Regions from separate parts of the Rhodobacter sp. 4.3.4 genome, predicted to be linked through region 1. Evidence: riboswitches for the same ligand, from Rfam matches in the RefSeq annotation. Region 1 holds a riboswitch; the other holds the start of a gene.

Evidence for each region. A riboswitch is a leader RNA that binds a small molecule or an ion and turns the genes downstream of it on or off. The one in region 1 is predicted to bind thiamine pyrophosphate.
Region 2: another riboswitch for thiamine pyrophosphate. It lies ahead of thiC (phosphomethylpyrimidine synthase ThiC); the one in region 1 lies ahead of thiB (thiamine ABC transporter substrate binding subunit).

What each region holds. Positions count from the first base shown of each region.
Region 1 is NZ_CM178967.1:2,649,404-2,654,090, reverse strand. Features, by position in the region: gene AC4PTB_RS13015 (thiamine ABC transporter ATP-binding protein) at 1-442, opposite strand, end outside; gene AC4PTB_RS13010 (thiamine/thiamine pyrophosphate ABC transporter permease ThiP) at 426-1,970, opposite strand; gene thiB (thiamine ABC transporter substrate binding subunit) at 1,946-2,935, opposite strand; TPP riboswitch at 2,975-3,077, opposite strand; gene AC4PTB_RS13000 (DNA polymerase III subunit chi) at 3,152-3,604, opposite strand; gene AC4PTB_RS12995 (leucyl aminopeptidase) at 3,609-4,687, opposite strand, start outside.
Region 2 is NZ_CM178967.1:1,289,708-1,294,394, reverse strand. Features, by position in the region: gene AC4PTB_RS06235 (LysM peptidoglycan-binding domain-containing protein) at 1-46, opposite strand, end outside; gene AC4PTB_RS06230 (LOG family protein) at 174-734, shown strand; gene thiC (phosphomethylpyrimidine synthase ThiC) at 901-2,703, opposite strand; TPP riboswitch at 2,805-2,933, opposite strand; gene rarD (EamA family transporter RarD) at 3,036-3,920, opposite strand; gene AC4PTB_RS06215 (tryptophanase) at 4,145-4,687, shown strand, end outside.

The DNA of each region.
Region 1 (4,687 bases):
TGGCCCGCAGCAGACAGCGCGCCAGCGCCACCCGGCTTTGCTGCCCGCCCGAGAGCGTCGCGGGCCGCCGATCCCCCAGACCCGAAAGCCCGACCCGATCCAGCGCTGCCGCGATCTGCGCGTGATCGGCGCGGGCCAGCCGCAGCTTTGGCGAAATCCCAAGGCCAAGGTTCTGCGCCACGCTCAGATGCGGAAACAGGTTCTGGTCCTGAAACAGGATCGAGAGCGGCCGCGCCCCCGGGGCCAGATCGGTGATGTCGGTGCCGCGCCACAGGACCTGGCCGCGGCGCGGTGCCAGAAACCCCGCCAGCGTCGACAGCAGCGTCGATTTCCCCGCGCCCGAGGCGCCCAAAAGCGCCACCCGCGCCGTTTCGGCAATGGCGAAATCCGCACTCAGGCTAAAATCATCCTGTTCTATCAGGATCTTATCGAGGGTCAGCATGGGCTCCGATCCGGTCAAAGGTGGCATAAAGACCAAAGGTCAGCGCCATCAAAAGGCAGGCGGCGCCCGCGGCCTGATCCATCCGGTAGCTGCCCATCAGCTGATAGACGGCGAGCGGCAGGGTCTGGCTGCGGCCATCCGAGAACAGCGCGATCGCGCCCAGATCGCCCATCGAAAAGGCCGCGGCAATCCCCGCGGCAAAGCCCGTCGGCCGTGCAAGCCGGGGCAGGGTGAGGAAGCGCAGCCGGGCCAGCCCCCGCAGGTTCAGGCTGTCGGCCAGACGGTCGTAATCGGCCTGCAGCGCGCGCACCTCGGGCAGAAGCAGGCGCAGGGCAAAGGGCAGGCTGAGCGCGGCATTGGTCAAAAGCGTCACCGGCAGGGCAAGCGCGGTCGGCGCCACGAAAGGCTGCGCGATCAGGAACAGCCCGGTGCCCAGCACCAGCGAGGAGGCCGCCATCGGCAGCATCGCCGCGGGTTCGGCCCAGATCCGGCGCGGCGCGGCCAAAGCCAGCGGCAGCGCCAGCACCATCGTCAGCGCCGCAGCGCCGATGGCGAGCCAGACCGAGGTGAAAGCCGCCTGCCAGACCTGCCCGGGCAGATCGGCCAGCGCGGGCAGCCCGCGCAGCGCGATGGCGGCCAGCGGGGACAGCAGGAAGGCCGCGGCGGCACTGAGGATCAGCGCATCCCCGATCCGATGCGGCCGCCCCGGCGCCAGCTGCACCGGCAGCGCCCGATCGAGCCCGGCGCCAAAGCCGGGCGGCAGCGTCAGCCGCGCCGCGATGCCCAGCGCCGCCAGCGCCAGCGCCACCTGCAAAGCCGAGAGCGCCGCGGCGCGGCCCAGATCGGCGTCAAAGCGGAAGGCCTGATAGATCGCCACCTCGAGTGTCGAGGCGCGGGGACCGCCGCCCAGCGTCAGCGCGACGGCAAAGGACGACAGGCAGACAAGGAAAATCGCCAGAAAGGCCCCGGGCAGGACGGCGCGCAGCATCCGCGCCTCCAGATGCCGTGCGATCTGCGCCGGGCCAAGGCCAAGCGACAGCGCCAGCCGCACCCGCTCGGCCGGGATCGCCTGCCAGCCCTGCAGCAGCATCCGCGTCGCCAAGGGCAGGTTCAGGAACAGATGGCCGATCACCACCCCCCAGGGGCCGTAAATCGAGACCCCGGGCAGGCCAAGGGCGTCAAGCGCGCCATTGAGCAGCCCGCGACGGCCGAAGATCGCCAGAAGCCCCATCACCGCGACAAGGGTGGGCAACAGGAACGGCGCCCCAAGCGCCGCGATGAACAGGCTGCGGCCGGGAAAGCGGCGCCGGTGCAGCGCCCGGGCGAGCGGGATCGCCAGCAGGCAGGAGAACAGGGCCGAGAGCCCGGCCTGCCAGAGCGTGAAGCGCAACGCCTCCAGATCGGCGGTGGTCAAAGCCGAAAGCCCCCCGGCGCGGAGGATCACCGCGCCGAGGGGGGCCAGCACCAGCGCGGCCACCAGGACCGCCGCCGATGCCGCCGGGATCATTTGCCGAAATTCGCGCGCCATTCTTCCAGCGCCGGGCCGCGCAGCGCCTCGGCCTCGGCTTCGCTGTAAAAGAAGGTTGTCGCGGGCCGGGGCAGGGTGGCGAAGCCCTCGGGCAGGACGCCCGGTTTCTCGATCACCGGATAGGACCAGTTCGCCGTGGCGATCATGCCCTGAAACGTATCTGACAGGACGTAATCCATGAATTTCTGTGCCAGCTCCGGCTGATCCGAGGTTTTCAGCTGTGCCACGAGCTCGGTGTAGAAATAATGCCCCTCGGGGAAGATCGCCGCCGCCTTGCTGTCATCCTGTTCGGCGATGCGGTGATAGGCGGGCGAGGTGGTGAAGGACAGCACCATGTCGGCCTCGCCCTCGGTGAAAAGCCCGTAAGCCTCGGACCAGTCCTGCGTCACCGTCAGCACCTTGGGCGCAAGCTTCGCCCAGGCCTCGCCGGCCTTGTCGCCATAGATGTGCTTGACCCAAAGCAGCAGCGCGAGGCCGGCGGTCGAGGACCGCGGGTCCTGAATGACGACCTTGAAGGCGCCTTCGGGGGCGTCGAGCAGCTCGGCAAAGGATTTCGGCGGGGTGGTCAGTTTCGTCTTGTCATAGACAAAGGCGACCTCGGACCAGTCGAAGGGCAGGAACGTGTCATCTTCCCAGGTGATCGGCAGGGTCAGGCGCGACAGATCCTGATGATGGGGCGCAAACAGGCCCGTGGCGCGGGCGCGGGCGGTGATGTCGGTATTCAGCCCGATTGCCACATCGGCCTCGGTCTTCTCGCCTTCCAGCATCAGCCGCGGCAGCACATCGCCCGCGACGAAGCGCAGATCGCAGCCGCACTCGGCCTCGAAACCCTTTTCAATCGCCGGGCCGGGGCCCCATTCACTGGTAAAATACTCGGGCGCATAGACCGTCAGGACGGGTTTGTCCTCGGCCAGAGCAGGGGTTGCGGCAAGCACGCAACCCGCCAGCATCAGAGCAGTTTTCATCTTTCTCTCCAATGGCTTGACGGGCGGGGTCAGGCCGGGAGAGCGCCCGGATACCTTCCCTCCGCCGGTCTTAACCGGTTCAGGTTCAACGGGTTTGCGCAAGCGCATCTCAGCCCCTGTCAGAGCACCCCGAGGTGGGACGGGACCATAAGGCCCGGCGCGAAAGCCGCAAGCGAAAACTGTGTTTTGCGGGGGGCGAGGGGGCGGGGCGGGGCGCTACTTTTCGGCCTTCTTCTGCCAGCGCCCGCTTTCCTCGCTCCAGTATTGCGCCGCGGTGCCCGCCCCGGTCAGCGCCTTCCACTGATCGCGGGCACGGGCGACGGCGGTTTCGTCGCGGCCGTCAAACAGGATCCAGACCCGTTCGGCCGCCGCCACCTCGGCGGGGGTGACCTCGGCGCCGTCAAGGGTCATCACCGCCTGCCGCCCCTCGGGGCGCGGGGTGGTGGTCAGCAGCACGGGTTGCAGCGCATCATGCGGCCCGCCCGCCAGCCCGTGCGGCAGGAAGTCTTCCTCGGGGCCAAGCCAGAGTTTCTGGTCAAGCCAGTCCATCCGCTCGGGGGACACCCCGCGCAATTCCACCCGCCAGCCCTGCGCCAGCGCGCGGGTGAGCAGCGTTTCGACCACCCCTTCGACCGGCGACTGGGTGACGTGATAGAACAGCGCGGGCATGGGCTCAGGCCTCGAAGCGGCTGCGGATCAGCCGGTCGAGCGTCATCACCCCCCAGCCGGTCGCGCCCTTGGGGGCCAGCGGGCTTTCGCCCGGCGGCAGTGCCACGCCCGCGATGTCGATATGGCACCAGGGCATATCGGGCTTGATGAAGCGCTTCAGGAACGCCGCCGCGGTGATCGCGCCGCCCCAGCGCCCGCCGGAGTTCTTGATATCGGCCAGACGCGACTTGATCAGCGGATCATAGCCGGGCGTCAGCGGCATCGGCCAAGCGCCTTCGCCCTCGGCCTTCGCGGCGCTCAGAAGATCGCCCGCAAGCTTGTCGTCATTGCTGAAAATGCCCGCATGATCATGGCCAAGCGCCACGATGATCGCGCCGGTCAGCGTCGCCAGATCGATCACTGCGGCGGGGGCGAAACGCTCCTGCGCATACCAAAGCACATCGGCCAGAACCATCCGCCCCTCGGCATCGGTGTTGACCACTTCGATCGTGTCGCCTTTCAGGCTCTTGACGATATCGCCCGGCCTTTGCGCCCGCCCGTCGGGCATGTTCTCGACCAGACCGACCAGCCCCACGACATTGGCGCGGGCCTTGCGCAGCGCCAGCGTGCGCATCACGCCCGCGACAACGGCCGCGCCACCCATGTCCATCGTCATTTCTTCCATGCCCGCCGCGGGTTTGATCGAGATGCCGCCGCTGTCGAAGCAGACGCCCTTGCCGACCAGCGCCAAGGGCGCGGCATCGGGCTCGCCGCCCTGCCAGCGCATCACCACGACCTTCGACGGGCTGGCCGACCCTTGGCCCACCGCCAAGAGCGCGCGGAAGCCGAGTTCCTCCAGCGCGTCCTCGTCGAGGATCTCGACTTCAAGGCCCAGCTCGTGCATCGCCGCCAGCCGCGCGGCGAAATCGTCGGTGGTCAGGATATTGGCCGGTTCGTTCACCAGATCGCGGGTGAAAAAGACGCCTTCGGCCAGCGCGGCATGCGGCGCGGCCGCGGCGGCGACGGCCTCGGGGGCCGCCACCATCATCTCGACCGGGCCGAAGGGCTTTTTCGGCTCGCTCAGGTAATCGAAACGGTAGGCCC
Region 2 (4,687 bases), 1.4 Mb from region 1:
CACCGCCCACCGCGACCCCAACCGCCGTCTTCCTGCCCTCGGACATGCTGTCTCTCCCTCCTGGCGGCCTTGCGGCCACGGCGTTTTCCGCCGCTTGCTTGCGACCATCTGACCCGGTATCCCTGCCAAAAGCAACACCCGCCACCGCGATTTCCAGCACGAAAGCCCAGCTCATGTCCGCCACATCCGCCCCCTCGGTCTGCGTCTTCTGCGGCTCACGCCCGGGCGCCCGCCCCGCCTATGCCCAAGACGCCCGGGCCACCGGCGCGATGCTCGCCGCGCGCGGCTGGCGGCTGGTTTACGGCGCGGGCGATGTGGGCCTGATGGGCGAGGTGGCGCGGGCCGCGCAGGCGGCGGGGGCGAAGACCTTCGGGGTGATCCCCGAACACCTGTTCCGGCTCGAGGTCGGCAAACGCGACCTGACCACCTTTGTCGTCACCGAGAACATGCACGAGCGGAAAAAGGTGATGTTCATGAATTCGGATGCGGTCGTCGTGCTGCCGGGCGGCGCCGGAAGCCTGGACGAATTCTACGAGGTGCTGACCTGGCGCCAGCTGGGCCTGCACACGAAACCGATCCTGCTTCTGAACACCGAGGGCTACTGGGACCCGCTGCTGGCGCTGAACGCCCATGTCGTGGCCGAGGGCTTTGCGGGCGAGAGCCTGCTGGACGGCGTGACGACGGTGGCGACGGTGGCCGCGCTGGAGGAAGCGCTCGAAACCGCCTTCGGCTGAGGAAACAACCGGAACGGGGCTGCCCCGCCGGGGCTGAGGGCGTTCAGCACCGGCGGGACGCAAGTTTAACGATTACTTTTCAAGCACTTACGGGGCAATTCTCACCGGCTCGGCCTTGGCGCCGGGCGGCGCGCGCCCGGCCATCGTTCCGGCGCCCGCCCCGCGCTCATGGCGCCTCGTCAAGCGGCATGTAAAGTTCCCCGCCCGCGCGGAACTTCTCGGCCATCTTCTGCATGCCGTCCTTTTGCGCCTCGGCCCGGATGTCGTGGCTCAGGCGCATGGAGCAGAATTTCGGCCCGCACATCGAACAGAAATGCGCCAGCTTATGGGCCTCTTTGGGCAGGGTTTCGTCATGCATCGCGCGCGCCGTGTCGGGGTCGAGCGACAGGTTGAACTGATCCTCCCAGCGGAATTCGAACCGCGCGCGGCTCAGGGCATCATCGCGGATCCGCGCCGCCGGATGCCCCTTGGCCAGATCGGCGGCATGGGCGGCGATCTTGTAGGTGATCACCCCCGTTTTCACGTCGTTCCGGTCGGGCAGGCCAAGATGCTCCTTGGGCGTGACGTAGCACAGCATCGCCGTGCCGAACCATCCGATCATCGCGGCGCCGATGCCGCTGGTGATATGGTCATAGCCCGGGGCAATGTCGGTGGTCAGCGGCCCGAGGGTGTAAAAGGGCGCCTCGCCACAGTCGCGCAGCTGCCGGTCCATGTTTTCCTTGATCTTGTGCATCGGCACATGGCCCGGCCCCTCGACCATCACCTGGCAATCCCTGGCCCAGGCGATCCGGGTCAGCTGGCCCAGGGTTTCCAGCTCGGCGAATTGCGCCGCGTCATTGGCATCGGCGATCGAGCCCGGCCGCAGCCCGTCGCCCAGGCTGAAGGCCACGTCATAGGCGCGGGCGATCTCGCAGATTTCGTCGAAATGCTCGTAAAGGAAGCTCTCGCGGTGATGATGCAGGCACCATCTGGCCATGATCGCCCCGCCGCGCGACACGATGCCCGTCACCCGGCCCACCGTCATCGGGATCATGTGCAACCGCAGCCCGGCATGGATGGTGAAGTAATCCACTCCCTGCTCGGCCTGTTCGATCAGCGTGTCGCGGAACACCTCCCAGCTCAGGTCTTCGGCGATGCCGCCCACCTTTTCCAGCGCCTGATACAGCGGCACCGTGCCGATCGGCACCGGGGAATTGCGCAAGATCCATTCGCGAATGGTGTGGATGTCCTGGCCCGTCGACAGGTCCATCACCGTATCCGCGCCCCAGCGGATGGCCCAGACCATCTTTTCGACCTCTTCGGCCATCGACGAGGTGACGGCGGAATTGCCGATATTGGCGTTGATCTTCACCAGGAAGTTGCGCCCGATGACCATGGGTTCGGCCTCGGGGTGGTTGATGTTGGCGGGAAGGACCGCCCGGCCCCGCGCGATCTCGTCGCGGACGAATTCGGGGGTGATGAACGCCGGAATCTCGGCGCCGAAGCTCTCGCCGTCGCGGGCCAGTGCCTGCTGCGCGGCCTTGCGTCCCAGATTCTCGCGGATGGCGACGAATTCCATTTCCGGCGTGACGATCCCGGCCCTTGCATAGGCCAGCTGCGTCACCGCCTGCCCACCCCTCGCCCGGCGCGGCCGCGGGGGCTGCGGGAAATCGGGCGCCTGCCGCGCGGTTTCGGCACCGGCCTGCTGCCGGGGCGGCGCGGCGCTTCGGGCACAGGTCTCGGTATCGCCCCGCGCGGCGATCCAGGCTTCGCGCAGACGCGGCAGGCCGCGGTCAATGGCGATCTCGGCTTTCGGGTCGGTATAGGGGCCGGAACTGTCGTAGACGGTGACGGCGGGCTCCCCTGCGGTCGGATGCAGGTCGATCTCGCGCATCGGCACGCGGATCTCGGGGTGGCGTTCGCCCGCATGCCAGACGCGGCGCGAGCCGGGCAGCGGGCCCGTGGTGACGGTTGGGGTCAGGTCTTTCATCGGTCGGAGCCTCCAGAGCTCAAGGCGTAGGAGACCCAGTTCCGCGTCGAATGGGAGGACCGGCAGGAAGCTTCCCTTCCCACGAAACCGGGGGCGGGGCGCGCGCGGCCTGTGCACCATCCCTACGCCAGTGTGAACTGGATCAGGTTCATCGGGTCACTGCGCTGCGCGGCATCGGTTTCCGGCCAGCAGTATCTCAGCCTCTTGTCGAGACCCCCCGGGTGAGGGCGCCAAGGTCGCGCTTCTGCCGGAAGTTGTCAACCTCTGCCGCCCGGCAAAGCCTGCCCCCGCGGGATGTTGCGCCCGTTCGGGTCGCGGCGGGACAGCGCCCCCTAGCCGCGCGCCCGCAGCGCCGCAGCCGAATACAGCGCCAGCGCCCCCCAGATCAGCGCAAAGGCGATGGCATGGGCGCGGGTGAAGGGCTCGGCGAAGACCGCGACCGCAACCAGGAATTGCAGCGTCGGATTGAGATATTGCACCAGCCCGATCGTCGCCATCCGCACCCGCTGCGCGGCATAGGAAAACAGCATCAACGGCCCGCCGGTCATCAGCCCGGAAAAGGCCAGCATCAGCGAATGGCCAAGGTCATCGCCGAAATGCCCGGAGCCGGGCGCGCGGCCAAACCAGCCAAAATGCGCCGCCGCCAGCACCAGCCCGGCCAGCGGCGCCAGAAGCACCACCTCGGCCAGCACCGAGACCACCGAAGGCACCGAAAGCTTCTTCTTCAAAAGCCCGTAAAATCCGAAGCTGCCCGCCAGAAGCAGCGCGATCCAGGGCGCCGCGCCCAGCGCCCAGGTCAGCCAGCCCACCGCCGCCGCCGCGACCGCCACCGCCACCGCCTGCGCCCGCCCCATCCGCTCGCCGTAAAACACCATGCCCAGCGCCACCGCGACCAGCGGGAAGATGTAATAGCCCAAGGACGCCTCGACCGCGCGGCCGTTCTGCACCGACCAGATGAAGCCGAACCAGTTCAGCGAGATCACCACCGCCGCCGCCGTCACGATGCGCAGATTGGCCCCCGAAAGCGCGCGCGCCAGAACCGCGCCCTGCCCCTGCACCGCCACCACCGCGCCCAGAAACACCACCGACCAGAGCGTGCGATGGGCAAGCACTTCCAGCGGCGGCACCTCGGAAAGCGCCTTGTAATAGATCCCCGACAGACCCCAGACACAACAGGCGGCCACCATCGCGACAAAACCCTTCGTGGTGTCCGTCATCCGCATCTCCCCTGCGCCAAGGCGGCCACAGAACCCCGCCCCGGGGCGTCCGTCAATCCCGATCCCACCGCCTGACTTGACGGAAATGACGCGCGATGCAAGATTTCATCCTGCAACCTCTTTGGGCGTCGAGCGCGGTCCGGGTCTTCGGGCAACCGCGACGCTGCGGCCCCATCGTGCGACGGTTGCCACGGCTTCATGGGGCCATCGACAGGAGCCCCGTGATGAAAACCATCATCGAACCTTTCCGCATCAAATCGGTCGAGCCGATCCGCCTCACCTCGCGCCCCGAGCGTGAACGTCTGGCGCGCGCGGCCGGCTACAACCTCTTCGGCCTGCACTCGGATGACGTGCTGATCGATCTTCTGACCGACAGCGGCACCGGCGCGATGTCATCGCTGCAATGGGCCGCCATGATGCAGGGTGACGAAAGCTATGCCGGTTCGCCCAGCTTCTTCCGCTTCGAGGCGGCGGTGCAGAACCTGATGCCATTCAAGCACATCATCCCGACGCACCAGGGCCGCGCGGCAGAAGCGATCCTGTTCTCGATCTTCGGCGGGCCGGGCAAGCGCATCCCCTCGAACACGCATTTCGACACCACGCGCGGCAATATCGAGGCCTCGGGCGCCATGGGCGACGATCTGGTAATTGCCGAGGGCAAGGACCCGCAAAGCCTGCATCCGTTCAAGGGCAACATGGATCTGGCGCGGCTCGAGGCTTACCTTGAGGCGCATCACGCCGAAGTGCCGCTGGTGATGATCACCATC